One region of the Mesorhizobium sp. M6A.T.Ce.TU.016.01.1.1 genome, then DNA from elsewhere that is predicted to be linked to it. Evidence: predicted binding sites of a transcription regulator. Region 1 holds the regulator's gene; each other region holds the start of a gene.
What was found. Region 1 encodes LexA, which represses DNA repair genes until DNA is damaged. Its sites were predicted from a motif close to TGTTCNNNNTGTGTTCNG; they were not measured.
Positions count from the first base shown of each region.

Region 2: a site for LexA is predicted at 2,508-2,525, ahead of EOC94_RS06145 (sel1 repeat family protein). Genes of this name have one in related genera too.
Region 3: a site for LexA is predicted at 2,762-2,779, ahead of parE (DNA topoisomerase IV subunit B). Genes of this name have one in related genera too.

Region 1 covers NZ_RZTJ01000007.1:173,743-178,679, forward strand. Annotated here, with positions in the region: gene EOC94_RS16050 (ComEC/Rec2 family competence protein) at 1-2,052, shown strand, start outside; gene lexA (transcriptional repressor LexA) at 2,046-2,783, opposite strand; gene glp (gephyrin-like molybdotransferase Glp) at 2,888-4,093, opposite strand; gene moaC (cyclic pyranopterin monophosphate synthase MoaC) at 4,093-4,590, opposite strand; gene trpC (indole-3-glycerol phosphate synthase TrpC) at 4,657-4,937, opposite strand, start outside.
Region 2 covers NZ_RZTJ01000002.1:604,556-609,492, forward strand. Annotated here, with positions in the region: gene EOC94_RS06130 (AMP nucleosidase) at 1-996, opposite strand, end outside; gene EOC94_RS06135 (hypothetical protein) at 1,168-1,362, opposite strand; gene EOC94_RS34050 (hypothetical protein) at 1,398-1,550, opposite strand; gene EOC94_RS06140 (DUF2147 domain-containing protein) at 1,869-2,213, opposite strand; gene EOC94_RS06145 (sel1 repeat family protein) at 2,682-2,948, shown strand; gene EOC94_RS06150 (hypothetical protein) at 2,994-3,443, opposite strand; gene EOC94_RS06155 (ABC transporter substrate-binding protein) at 3,412-4,533, shown strand; gene EOC94_RS06160 (acetyl/propionyl/methylcrotonyl-CoA carboxylase subunit alpha) at 4,650-4,937, opposite strand, start outside.
Region 3 covers NZ_RZTJ01000024.1:27,215-32,151, forward strand. Annotated here, with positions in the region: gene gcvP (aminomethyl-transferring glycine dehydrogenase) at 1-1,320, shown strand, start outside; gene EOC94_RS28510 (GGDEF domain-containing protein) at 1,412-2,584, opposite strand; gene parE (DNA topoisomerase IV subunit B) at 2,850-4,901, shown strand; gene EOC94_RS28520 (FUSC family protein) at 4,937-4,937, shown strand, end outside.

The sequences.
Region 1 (4,937 bases):
ACGCGGTCATGGCGCAAAACACATTTGTGTTTCATGGCAGCGTTGCTGTGCGCGCTCGGTGTGCTCGCCGCCAAGGTTGAAACCTGGCGCGCGGGAACGCAGATGCTCGGTTCGGTAATCCAGACCCAACTCACCGGCCGCGTCGTCAGGCTCGACCAGATGGCGAACGGCCGGATCAGGCTGACCCTCGACGTGATATCGACCGCCCGGCCGACACTGCGTTATGCACCGGAACGTGTCAGGGTTTCGGCACGCAAAATTCCCGCTGAGATGACCGCAGGCTCGGTGGCAACCGGCTATGCAAGGCTTTTGCCTCCGACTGGCCCGGTTCGGCCCGACAGCTATGACTTCTCCTTTGACAGCTATTTCGCCGGTATCGGCGCCAGTGGCTTTTTCCTCGGCAATCCGAAGATCGTCGCTTCCGAAGATGCACCGTTAGCAGCGCGCCTTTCTTCGTCGATCGAAAAGGCGCGTGAAACCATCGCCGACCATATCAGGGACAGCATCGGTGGCGCCGAGGGGGAGATTGCCGCTGCGCTGATCGTCGGCGTGCGTACCGGCATCCCCGAAGAGATCAACGAATCGATGCGGCGCACCGGCATCTACCACATCATCTCCATTTCCGGCCTGCACATGGCGCTTGTCGCCGGCACCATCATGGGATTGCTGCGCGGCGCCTTTGCGCTGTTTCCCGATTTTTCGTCGCGCCGGCCGGTCAAAAAATATGCGGCTGCAGCCGCACTCCTTTCCATCGCTGCCTATCTCATTTTTTCCGGCATCGTGGTCGCGGCTGAGCGCAGCTTCATCATGCTGGCGGTAATGCTTGTCGCCGTGCTGTTCGACCGGGCTGCGCTCACCATGCGCAATCTTACGATTTCAGCCATCGCCGTCATCGTCGTGTCGCCGCACGAGGTGGTCGGCCCAAGCTTCCAGATGTCCTTCGCCGCGACCGCGGCTCTCGTGGGCGCCTATGCCGGCTGGTCCGACTATCGTGCCGACAAGGCCACGGCGCCGCCACAACGACGGTCACCGGCCGCTTTCGTCACGCGGAAGCTCGTCGCTGGAACAGGCACCATCGCCATGACCTCCATCATTGCCGGGAGCGCCACCGCGCTCTTCGCCATCTGGCACTTCCAGCGCGTCTCGCCGCTCAGTCTGTTTGCCAATCTGGCCGTCATGCCGATCGTCACGGTCGTCATGTTCCTGGCGGTCGTCAGCGCCTTGGCAATGCCTTTCGGCTTCGACGGACCTTTCCTCGACATGATGGGCAAGGGGCTGACGGCCATGATTGCAATATCGGGATGGATCTCCGAACGTTCGCCGGTCGATGCAGTCGGGCTGATTTCGTTGCAGTCGGTTCTGCTGGTGACGGTCGCCCTGGTCATCGCCACGATGGCGACGACATGGTTGCGGCTTGCGGCACTTCCCTTTGCGCTTGCCGGCCTGCTGACGATTTCCGAGACGCGAACCCCCGACGTGCTGATCTCGGAGGATGCGCATCTGGTGGCGCTGCCGATCGGCGGCGGCGAACTTGCCGTCAACCGGGTGCGCTCGAACGAATTCACCACCGACAACTGGAAACATGCGCTGACTTCAGCGACCATTGTCGAGCCGGAGACGTTCGAAAAAGGAGACGTGCGGTTCGACATCGCCGACCCGGCCGACCTGCCGCCGGGAGCGCCTTTCTATTGCACTGCCGGCCTGTGCCTCGCCCGGCATCCGTCCGGCGCGATCATCGCGCTCGCCGACGACCGCAAAATCGCGCGGCCAGCCTGTGCCTTTGCGGACTTGATCGTCATCGACGATGCCACGGCCTATTATAATCCCTGCCGCAACCCGCTGGTCCTCGTCGTGACCAAACGGCAGCTCGCTCGCATGGGCAGTGCCGCCGTCTTTTTCGATCCGCTATCGGCGACGACGCGCGCAGAAATCCGTTTTGCCGTCAAACAGCCATATAGGCCTTGGCATGAGCAGCGGAGATTTTCGCGCGAGGCGAGGGGCCTGCCGCCATACCGTAAGCCTGAGAAACCCAAGAAAGCTGCCGTTCAGTAACGTCGGATCAATCCGACGAGCTTGCCTTGCACCTTGACCCGGTCCGGCCCGAAGATGCGCGTCTCATAGGCCGGGTTGGCGGCTTCCAGGGCGATCGAGGCGCCCTTGCGGCGGAACCGCTTCAGCGTCGCTTCCTCCTCGTCGACCAGGGCGACAATGATCTCGCCAGGCTGGGCGGTGTCGGCGTTGCGAATGATGACCGTGTCGCCGTCGAAGATGCCGGCCTCGATCATCGAATCACCCTTGACCTCCAGCGCGTAGTGCGCGCCGCCTGTGATCATGTCCGGTGGCACCGAGATCGAATGCGTCTGGTGCTGGATGGCATCGATCGGCACACCGGCAGCGATGCGGCCCATCACCGGGATGGAGACAGTGGCAATGACGTCGTCGTCATTGCCGGCCGCAGGCATGCGAGACGGCGCCGGCTTGATCTGTCGGCCGAGGCTGCCCTGCCCAAGGCTGCCCTGAATGACGCTCGGCGAAAATTTGCGCGCCGCATTGAGGCCGGGCGCGATCGAATCGGGCAGGCGCAGCACTTCCAGCGCGCGGGCGCGGTTGGGCAGCCGGCGAATGAAGCCGCGTTCCTCCAGCGCCGTGATCAACCGATGGATTCCCGATTTGGACGCGAGATCGAGCGCTTCCTTCATCTCGTCAAACGAGGGCGGAATGCCGCTTTCCTTCAGCCGCTCGTGGATGAACATCAGCAGCTCATGTTGTTTGCGTGTCAGCATCGCGACCCCCGACAGAATCAGAAAAACAAACCCAGAACAAACACTATCTGTTCCAGTTGTGTTCCGCAACTGTTTAAAGTTTAATGAATGCGTTGACGTTTTGTTCAGCGTAGCATCAGCACGCTGCAGGCGGCACCTGTCGCGGCGGGGGGAGCGAATGGCTCGCGCACGATCAGCCCGTTGGCGTCGGCCAGCATTCTGAGCATCGAGGAATCCTGGATGCCGAACGGCGTCGCCTTGAGCGTGCCCGCGTCTTCCTTCACCACGGCGCGTACATAGTCCTGCCTGATATCGTTGGCCGCCATGGCGGCACCGAGCCGCGCCTGACGCATGTCCTGCCGGTAGGCGCGTCCGCCAAGCCGCGCAAGCAGCGGCTTCAGGAAGAGCTGCGTGCAGACCAGGCTCGCCACCGGATTGCCGGGCAGGCCGATGCAGCGGATGTCGCCCAGCCGGCCGAACATCAGCGGCTTGCCGGGCCGCATGGCGATCTTCCAGAAATCGAGCGTCATGCCTTCGCCGGTCAACACGTCGTGGACGAGGTCGTGGTCGCCGACCGAGGCGCCGCCCAGCGTGACGATGACGTCAGCCCCTGCGTTAACCGCCTTTTTCACCAGCGCGGCAATCGCCTCTTTGCGGTCGGGGGCGATGCCGAGGTCGAGCGCGCTGGCGCCGGCCGAGCGGGCCGCGGCAGCGACGCCATAGGCGTTGGACGAGATGATCTGGTCCGGGCCAAGGTCGCTGCCTGGCGGCAGCAATTCGTCGCCGGTGGCGATGATGGCGACCAGCGGCCGTTTCACCACGCTGACCTGCGGATGGTTGGCCGACGCCGCCAGCGACAACGCCGCCGGATCAAGCAGGCGGCCTTTCTCCAGCAGAACGTCGCCCTTCGAGAAATCGAGCCCGAGGCGGCGGATGTTGCGGCCTTCAACTGTCGACGCGGTCACTTCGATGCTGCCGCCGCCGAGGTCGCGGACATTCTCCTGGATGACGATGGTGTCAGCGCCTGCGGGAAGCGGCGCGCCGGTGAAGATGCGCACGGCCTGCGCCGGGCCGACTGTTCCGGCAAAGCCGCGTCCGGCCGGCGCCATGCCGATCACCGCAAGTGTTGCCGGCACGGAGGCGACATCCTCGGCCCGCACTGCATAGCCGTCCATGGCGGACGCGTTGAAGGGCGGCTGGGTGCGGAGCGCCGCGAGCGGCTCCGCCAGTATCCGGTCGGCGGCGTCCATCAGGGTGACGCTTTCAGCTTGCAAGGGCGCAGCATCTTCAAGCAGGCGCTCGAGCGCGTCGGCAACCGGAAGCAGCGCCATTATTGGCCTGCCTCTTGGGCGTCTACTTTGTAGTCGCCGGATTTGCCGCCGGTCTTTTCCACCAGCCTGATGCCGGAGATCACCATGGCGCGGTCGACCGCCTTAGCCATATCGTAGATGGTCAGGCAAGCGACCGAGACGGCGGTCAGCGCCTCCATCTCGACGCCGGTCTTGCCGGTGACGCGGGCCAGCGCCGTGACCTTCAGGCCGGGCAGCGTCGCGTCCGGTTCGATGTCGACGGATATCTTGGTCAACAGCAGCGGGTGACAGAGCGGGATCAGCTCATGCGTCCTCTTGGCCGCCATGATGCCGGCGATGCGCGCCGTGCCCAGCACGTCGCCTTTCTTGGCATCGCCGTCGAGGATCATCTTCAGCGTTTCTGGCCGCATCGAGACAAGACCTTCGGCGATCGCCGTGCGGGTCGTTTCCGCCTTGTCGCCGACATCGACCATATTGGCTTCGCCTTTCGCGCCAAGATGGGTGAGGGCAGCCGTCATCGTCAGACGGCCTTAGAGCGACGTGCGTCCGTTTGGACGCACATAGTACGCTCTAACACTTTGAATCTATGCATCGTGCTCTCCGAAAACCGATTCCGATTTTCGGGCCGATGCATGGGCCGGCGCCTTGCCGGTCAAAAGCAGGTGCGTTGCGGCGGCCACGTCCTGTTGCCGCATCAGACTCTCGCCGACGAGGAAGGTGCCGATGTCGCTTTTATCAAGCCTGCGGCAATCTTCGTGCGAGAAAATACCGCTCTCGCTGACCAGCAGGCGGTCCGCCGGCACCATCGTCGCGAGCCGCTCCGAAGTATCGAGACTGGTTTCGAACGTCCGGAGGTTGCGGTTGT
Region 2 (4,937 bases), on a different contig from region 1:
GTCCAGAACATGGTCTTCCCGCACATAGGCGTGCGCCAGCACATAGTCGCCCAGCGCCTGGGTGTTGCGCAGGCCGGCGCAATGGCCGAGCATCACCCAGGCATGCGGCCTGAGCACCGCAATGTGGTCGGTGATAGTCTTGGCGTTGGAGGGGCCGACACCGATATTGACCATGGTGATGCCGCCATGGTTCGGCTTCTTCAGATGATAGGCCGGCATCTGCGGCAGGCGCGGCGGCGCCACCCCAGCGCCAGGCGCGTTTTGCCCAGCCTTGGTGACGACGTTTCCCGGCTCGACGAATTCGACATATCCGCCGCCGCCCTTCGCCATCAGCTCATGCGCACGGGCGACGAACTCGTCGATATAGAACTGGTAGTTGGTGAACAGCACGAAATTCTGGAAATGCTGGGGACTGGTCGCCGTGTAGTGCGACATCCGGTGCAGCGAATAGTCGATGCGTTGCGCCGTGAACGCCGCCAGTGGCCTGGCTTCGCCTAACGCCACTTCGAACGTGCCGTTGGCAATCTGGTCGTCGGTGCCGTCGAGATCCGGCACGTCGAACAGGTCACGGATCGGCCGCCTGATGCGCTCGGCTGCGGTGCCGTCGACATGGGAGCCTTCCAGGAACGCGAAATGCAGCGGGATGGGCGTCGTCGATTCCGAAACCGTGACTGGAACGCCGTGATTGCGCATGATCAGGCTAAGCTGTTCGGTGAGATAGCGTTCGAAAAGGGCAGGCTGGGTGATGGTGGTCGAGAAATGCCCAGGCGTCGGCATATGGCCGTATGCCTGCCGCGAGTCGATCTGGGTGAACGAAGTCGTGGTGACGCCGACCTCGGGATAGAAGGCCCGGTAGCGCTTGTTGTTGTCGCCGCCTGCAGCGAGCGCCGTAAACGAATCGCGCAGGAATTTGGTGTTGCGGTCGTAAAGGACCTGCAAGGCCGCGACGGCCTTTCCGGCATCATTGAAGCTCTGTCGGCCAAACGGCTCCGGCATCACGACTGAGTCTATGGCTTGGGGATAGATTCGCTTTTCCATGACCCAATATAGAGGCTTGGCCATGCGGTTGGGAGGGGTATGCCGCCTTGAACGCGGTCAAAACATCGTTTTTCTTTTTCAGTGATTTCGATGAAGGTCGATTGGGATTTCGATGAAGGTCGATTGGCTCTAACCACGCCGCAGGCTGATCAACAGCACAAAGCCGACGCCGTTCTTCTTCAACGCCGGCGCTTCGATCGTCGAGCCGGCATCGGCGCGCATCGAGGGCACGGCCAGAACCGGTGCCGAAAGCACGGCCAGGATAAGCGCCGCCCGAGGCAGGAGTCGAAGGGTTTTCAGGGCGTTGGCGACGATGCGGTTCATGGCTTTTGCTTTTGTCTCTCGAGGTCTTTGTCGGTTCAGGGGCGAAAATGGTTCACGCAACCGAACCGGCAGGAATTGGCCTGGTCCCGCGAGCGGGCCGGACGGCCTGCCTCGGCGACGAGGATGGCGAACAACATTCCGAACAGGCTCAGCAGCAGGCAGACGATGGTGAAGCGGCGAGCGAGCATTGCGTGGTGTCTCCTTAACACGCACGAAAATGCCCGAGCCCGACTGAACCGGCTCTGATGCCAGCGTTCATCTGCGGTTCAAATTCATTGACGAGTTGTTGAGTGCCCGCCGCCCACCGCGCCGTCGCCGGCCACGAGCGTCGCCGCAGTCTTGCTGCTGCCCCCGATCTTGCTGGTGACACGGACGAAGGACGCGCAAAAATTGCTGTTAAGTGCAGAAGGCGCGCGGCTCGCACGATCGATCCGTCCCAAACAGACGGCGAAAGCAAAAACGGGGCCTTCTCGGCCCCGTTTTCAAATTTGTGGCAGCGGAAACGATCAGAGCTTGTGCCAGGTCTGGCTCCTGCAGATCAGCCCGCCGAGCACGCAGCCGCTCATCTTGAGCGAGGCGCCTGAGACCGAGGCCTTGCCTGAATAGGTCTTGTCGGTCTCCGGGTCGGTTATGGTGCCCGTATATTTGTTGGCGCCGGACACCTTGAACGAACCGATGCGCTTGCCGGCAAACTTGCCTGATTTGAGCGTGATGGAAAATGCGCCGCCGCCGCCAGCAATGGCGGCAGTCGAACCGGCTTGCGTTTTCCAGTTGCCTTCGATCGGATCGCCCCAAGCCGTGCCGGCCATGATCAATGTGGCCGCAAGGGCCATGCTGATTTTGCGAAACATGTTTCCTCCCTGTGGGCTTCCGGTCGGATGTTCCGCCCGCCGGTCTGCCCTTTACGCAAACGTAAGCTAATCCACCTCCCGGCAAAACAAAAGCGGTGCCGCTGGGGAAGACTTCAGGATTTTCTGGCCGCCCGAGACGGTCTCGTCGGCGAAAAATGAAACGACGGGTATGCTGGCTTTGTCTCCCGTGGTTAGCGGAGTCTTGATTTGCGCCTCGCAAATTTTCGTCAAATTTAGCCCAAACCGGCGAAATTGCTGACTTTGCATCCTTAACGAATTCCCGCGTTTACCTCTTGTTTTAGCTTTGTTTTCCTCAAATTAAGCACGCCACTTAACGACGGATTCAAGCCTCCGGTTCATTCTCGAAAGCATCGAAAGAGCGGCCGCCCCAAGGGTTATCAACAGATACCAAGGGACAGAAGGAGGCAGCTCTCGGGAGCCTGACAGGGGCTAGAACAGGGGATTGAAATGGCACGTTTTGAAATGCCTGAAGCCGGCTTCGGCGCCATGGGGGCAACTGCCCAGGCCGACATTCTTTTCGAACTGGGCATGATGTATGCGACCGGCCGCGATTGCGAGACCGATGTCGTCGCCGCTCACAAATGGTTCAACATCGCCGCGATCAAGGGCTCGGTCCGCGCCGCGGAACTGCGCTCGGAATTATCGGCCGCCATGTCGAAGGTCGAGATCGCCAGGGCGCTGCGCGAAGCCCGCGAATGGATGACGATGCACTAAGTTGGCCCTGAGTTCATCGGGCCCTGAGTTCATTAGGCATTGAGATCACCGACAGGGACGCTTCAGGTCGAGGCCGCGCAAGACGGCCGGACCGGCAAGAACAAGGCCGCGCAAGACGGTCTCACCAACAATGACAAGAACGCGGCAGGCTGGATACGGCCAAGCTGCGCGACGGACAGGGAAGGCGAGCGGTTTTCGGGCGCGGGAGCGTTCGGGGATGGTTCGATCGACAAAAGCCGCGACCGGCCGGAACAAGGCCGGCGCGGCTTTTGCGTTTTCGGGACCATGATCCCAAAAAGTGGAAACCGGTTTTTGGAAAAAGATCATGGTCAAACAGAAACGTTGCAGGCCCAATCGAGTGCCGCCGATGCGTCTAGACAGGCTTGGCGAAGGGTGAAATTCTCCCGCCCACTCTGGAAGAGGCGCGGCCGGGGCGGCCGCGCGAGAGTGGAGGAATATCACCATGAAAAAGTTGGGTATTTTGAGCGCGGCCATAGTAGGCCTGATGATGAGTGCGCCGATTGCCTTCGCCGACGACATCACCTTTTCGGTGGTCGGACCGATGACCGGTCAGCTCGCCACCATCGGCGACCAGTTCAAGCAGGGCGCGCAAGCCGCCGCCGACGCGATCAACGCGGCCGGCGGTGTCGACGGCCGCCAGATCAAGCTCGACGTCCAGGATGACCAGTGTGATCCGAAACAGGCGGTTTCGGTCGCCAACCGCATCGTTGCCAACGGCGTCAAGTTCATCGATGGCCATGCCTGCTCGGGCTCGAGCATTCCGGCCTCGGCCGTCTACGCCGAAGCCGGCGCGCTGATGATGAGCCCGGCTTCGTCCAACCCGGTGCTGACCGACGCGGCGGCGAAAGCCGGCTGGCCGACGATCATGCGCCTCTATACGCGCGACGATGCCCAGGGCGCTTTCATCGGCCCGTGGATCGCCAAGAAATATGCCGGCAAGAACGTCGTCATCATGCACGACAAGAGCGCCTATGGGCAGGGCGTTGCCGACGCCGTCAAGGCAACGATGAACCAGAACGGTCTCAACGAGATCCTCTACGAGGGCATCAACGCCGGTGAAAAGGACTACGCGGCGCTTGTCACCAAGCTGAAGGACCTGAAGGCTGACGTCATCTATTTCGGCGGCTATCACCCCGAAGCCGGCCTCATCCTGCGCCAGTCGGCGGAACAGAACCTGAAGTATCAGTTGATCATGCCGGACTCGATTGCCACGCCGGAATTCTGGCAGGTTGCCGGTCCGGCCGGCGAAGGCACCATGTTCGTCTTCCCGTCGGATCCGCAGGCGAAGCCCGAAGCCAAAGAGGCCGTCGAAAAGATCAAGGCGGGCGGCTTCGTGCCCGAGGGCTTCACGCTGTTCTCCTATGCCGTGATCCAGGCCTTTGCCGAGGGCATCAAGCGCGCCGGCAGCGACGACCCGGCCAAGGTTGCCGAGGCATTGAAGAACGGCGAGCCGATCAGCACCGTCGTCGGCTCGGTCACTTTCGACGAAAAGGGCGACCTCAAGAACGTCAGCTACGACATCAACCAGTGGCACGACGGCAAATACGCGCCGATCCAGCCGTAACAATTGGCGTCGCCCGCGGTAAACGGAAATGGCCGGGTCAGACCCGGCCATTTTCGTTTGGGGGGCGCGTTTGTGGCGCATGTCGTCGACGTGGCCCTATGGATGAAGGGCAGCGGTCAGCCGTGAGCTTCCTCGGCAAAGCGAACCAGCACCGTCCCGTCGGTGACCTGCGCGCCCTCGACAGCGATTTCGGCGATCGTCCCGTCATGAGTAGCGGAAATGGTGTGCTCCATCTTCATCGCTTCCAGGATCAGCAGCGGCTGGCCCTTGATGACGACCTCGCCCTTGGCTGCACGCACCAGCTTGACCAGACCCGGCATCGGCGCCCGCAGGCTGTCTGAACCGGCGGCGATTTCGTCGGCCCTTGCCAACGGGTCCGGCACCGCGAAGCTGTAACCGACGGC
Region 3 (4,937 bases), on a different contig from region 1:
GAGATGATGCCGGTGAGCTGGCCAAGCGTCGCCAATCTGCATCCGTTCGCGCCGGCCAGCCATTCGGCAGGCTACCGCGCTATGGTCGGCGAACTGGAAGGCTGGCTGTCGGAGATCACCGGCTTCGATGCGGTCAGCCTGCAGCCCAATGCCGGCAGCCAGGGAGAGTATGCCGGATTGCTCGCCATTCGCGCCTATCACCGCTCGCGCGGCGAAGGCCATCGCACCGTCTGCCTGATCCCGTCCTCCGCGCATGGCACCAATCCGGCGAGTGCGGCGATGGCCGGCATGAGCGTTGTCGTCGTGCGCTGCACCGAGGACGGTAATATCGACATGGACGATATGAGTGCCAAGGCCAATGAGCATTCCAAGAATCTCGCGGCGCTGATGTTCACCTATCCCTCGACGCATGGCGTATACGAGGAAGGCGCGCGCCATCTCTGCGCCCTCATCCATGAGCATGGCGCACAGGTCTATTTCGACGGCGCCAACCTCAACGCCTTGGTCGGCCTCGCTCGCCCCGGCGACATCGGCGCCGATGTCTGTCACATGAACCTGCACAAGACCTTCTGCATCCCGCATGGCGGCGGTGGCCCAGGCGTCGGCCCGATCGGCGTAAGGGCGCACCTCAAGCCCTATCTGCCGGGCCATGTCACCGAAGGCTCGGCGCATGCCGTGTCGGCCGCACCGTTCGGCAGTGCTTCCATCCTGCCGATCACCTGGATGTATATCCGCATGATGGGCGCCTCCGGCCTGAAGCAGGCGACCGAGACGGCGATCGTTTCCGCCAACTACGTCGCGACGCGGCTCGCCCCGCACTTCCCGCTCCTCTACAAGGGCCGGCACGATCGCATCGCCCATGAGTGCATCCTCGACACCCGCGTGCTCAAGGAGAGCTCCGGCATCAGCGTTGACGATATCGCCAAGCGGCTGATCGACTATGGCTTCCATGCGCCGACCATGTCGTTTCCGGTGGCCGGCACGCTGATGGTCGAGCCGACCGAGTCCGAGCCCAAGAGCGAACTCGATCGCTTCTGCGATGCGATGATCGCGATCTCGGGCGAGGCGGCCAAGGTGGCGAAAGGCGAATGGCCCTTGACCGACAATCCGCTGGTCAATGCGCCGCATACCGCCGCCGAGGCGCTGGCTGGCCAGTGGACCCATCCCTATTCGCGCCTGGAGGCGGCCTATCCGGCCGGCGATGCCGACACATCAGCCAAATACTGGCCGCCGGTGTCGCGCATCGACAATGTCGCCGGCGACCGCAACCTCGTCTGCTCCTGCCCGCCGCTGTCGGAATATCTGGGCGCGGCGGAGTAGACCATGATCCCAAACCGAAGGTCAGCGCAGCAAAAAGTGGAATCCGGTCTTCGGACAAGATCATGGTCTAACAAGAAGATAGAAGCCTCAATCAGGCAGAACGCAAGGCCGGCGCATCGGCCTTGCTCGCCTTGTTGTGGGAGACGACGCGATTTCGCCCGGCGCGCTTTGCCGCATAGAGTGCGGCGTCGGCTTCCGCCAACACATCGTCGAGACTGGTGCCGCCGGTCCCGCCGAAGCCGATGCCGCCGCTGACCGTGCTGCGCAACGGACCAAGCTGGGTGGCCACGACTTCCGCGCCGAAGGCGACGCTGATCTTGCTCGCAATGTCGTAAGCCTTCTCTTCCGTCATCCGCGACATGACCAGCACGAATTCCTCGCCGCCCAGCCGGAAGGCGTCGACGCCGGTCCTGGCGTATTTCCTGATGACAGCGGCGAAGCGGCGCAGAACCTGATCGCCGACCGGATGACCGAATACATCGTTGGTTCTCTTGAAGTGGTCGAGGTCGAACATGGCCACGGACATGAACGGACCGAAGACCCGCTCGCCGTAGAATGCCGTCAACGCCCGCCGGTTCATCAGCCCGGTCAATGGGTCGGTCATGGTCTCGGCCTTCAATTCGATCTGCGCCTGTAAATGGTGCAGGGAGAGCGTCAGTGCCCCGAGCCCGGTCATGCAGGCGACCGCCACGACGGAGTTCAACCGTTCGGCCCAATTGTCGGGCGCAACGCCGAGCATCCATTGGCCCTTGACCAGCAGGACCGCGCCGCAAAGTACGAAGGATAGCGCACAGATGCCGCTCAGGAACGAAACGACCAGCAGAATCCGGCGATCGTGACCACCGCCCTTGATCCAGAACATCACCCCGATAAGCGAGAGCAGCGCCGTTACCGTCGCGTAGGTGACGATGAAACCGACACCGTCGAGGCCGAAATACGTCGCGCCTGCGCAAACAGCCATCGCAGCCAAGGTCGGCAGGATGGCGCGCCTGTAGTCGCGCACGCCGAGATACTGCATGGCCGACAGGCAGATGATCAGAAAGCCCAGGCTGAGAAGCGCAAGCACAATCTGGCAAAGCCAGGGGCTGGGATGCCTGGCATAATGCCAGAACAAGACCACATGCGCGACGAGCACGAGAATGCCGCAAGCCACCGTCAGGACGAAGCGGGCCTGCGGCGCGGCGAACCATATCGCAAACATGGTGATGCTGAGGCACATGCCCGACAGCGCCGCCGCGAGCAGGAGCGAACTGTAATCCAACATGCGTAAGCGACAGCCTCTTGAGAGTTCCGCTGCATTCTAGGGAGGCGGCAGTCCGCGGATACCGTTTTCAGCCAACCTTCCGATGCAACCTTCGGAAAAGGTTTACAAAGCGTCGATGCGCTCGACGCATTTCCGCCGCTTGGTTGTCGAATGGTTTTGCGGTAAGAGGCTCAATCCTCGAACGTAACAGGAACCTCCGTCGCCTGCCCGCAAAAAGCGTGGCAGTATCGGGTGGTGATTCGCAGCATCGGAATCCAGGACCAGCATGGACGACAATAACGATCTTTTCGGCACTATGGACAAGCAGCCGCAACCGGTTCGCGCCACCGCGCGCCCGGCCGACCCGCTGGTGCAGGCGGCGAAGCGCCCGGCATCCCGCGACGGCAGCGAGAGCTACAGTGCCGCCGACATCGAGGTTCTCGAAGGGCTGGAGCCGGTGCGGCGGCGGCCCGGCATGTATATCGGCGGCACCGACGACAAGGCGATGCACCATCTGTTCGCCGAGGTCATCGACAATTCGATGGACGAGGCGGTAGCCGGCCACGCGACTTTCATCGATGTCGAGCTTTCAGCCGACGGATATCTGGCCGTGACCGACAATGGCCGCGGCATTCCGGTCGATCCGCATCCGAAATTCAAGAAGCCGGCGCTCGAAGTCATCATGACGACGCTGCATTCGGGCGGCAAGTTCGACTCGAAGGTCTACGAGACCTCAGGCGGCCTGCACGGCGTCGGCGTCTCCGTCGTCAACGCGCTGTCGGACCATCTCGAGGTCGAGGTCGCACGCGGCCGCCAGCTCTATCGCCAGCGTTTTTCACGCGGCGTTCCGGTGACCGGTCTCGAGCAGCTCGGAGAGGTGCATAACCGCCGCGGCACCAAGATCCGCTTCCATCCCGACGAGCAGATCTTCGGCAAGGGTGCTGCTTTCGAGCCGGCGCGGCTCTACCGCATGACGCGCTCGAAGGCCTATCTGTTCGGCGGCGTCGAGATCCGCTGGACCTGCGACCCCTCGCTGATCAAGGAGAAGGACACGACGCCGGCCAAGGCCGAGTTCCATTTTCCCGGTGGCCTAAAGGACTATCTAAAAGCGTCGCTCGGCGACGAATTCCAGGTCACCCGCGAAATCTTCGCCGGCAAGAGCGACAGGCAAGGCGGCCACGGCTCGCTCGAATGGGCGGTGACCTGGTTCGGCGGCGATGGATTCCTCAATTCCTACTGCAACACCATTCCGACCGGCGAAGGCGGCACGCACGAGGCCGGCTTCCGTAACGTCTTGACGCGAGGCTTGCGCGCCTACGCGGATCTGGTCGGCAACAAGCGCGCTTCGATCGTCACCTCGGAAGACGTCATGATCTCGGCGGCGGGCATGCTGTCGGTGTTCATCCGCGAGCCGGAATTCGTCGGCCAGACCAAGGACAGGCTGGCGACGATCGAGGCGATCAGGATCGTCGAGACCGCTATCCGAGACCCCTTCGATCACTGGCTAGCCGACAACCCGCAGGAAGCCTCAAAACTGCTCGAATGGGTGATCGCGCGTGCCGACGAACGGGTGCGCCGCCGGCAGGAAAAGGAAGTCTCGCGCAAGAGCGCGGTGCGCAAGCTGCGCCTGCCCGGCAAGCTCGCCGACTGCACGCAGAATGCCGCTGCCGGCGCCGAACTCTTCATCGTCGAGGGCGATTCGGCCGGCGGCTCGGCAAAACAGGCGCGCGACCGCGCCAGCCAGGCGGTGCTGCCGCTGCGTGGAAAGATCCTCAACGTCGCCAGCGCCGGCAACGACAAGCTGGCCGGCAACCAGCAGATTTCGGACCTGATCCAGGCGCTTGGCTGCGGCACGCGCTCGAAGTACCGCGACGCGGATCTGCGCTACGACCGGGTCATCATCATGACCGACGCCGACGTCGACGGCGCCCACATCGCTTCGCTGCTGATCACCTTCTTCTATCAGGAGATGCCGAGCTTGGTCCACGGCGGCCATCTCTATCTGGCGGTGCCGCCGCTCTACTCGATCCGGCAAGGCGGCAAGGTCGCCTATGCCCGCGACGATGCGCACAAGGACGAACTTCTGCGCACCGAATTCACCGGGCGCGGCAAGGTCGAGATCGGCCGCTTCAAGGGGCTGGGCGAAATGATGGCCGCCCAGCTCAAGGAAACCACCATGGACCCGAGGAAGCGCACGCTGCTCAGGGTCGATGTGATTGACGCCGAGGCCGCAACCAAGGATGCGGTCGACGCATTGATGGGCACCAAGCCGGAAGCCCGCTTCCGCTTCATCCAGGAACGCGCGGAGTTCGCCGAGACGGAAGTGCTGGATATCTGAGCTAACTCGCTCGCGTCGAATGCGGAGATGAGCGTG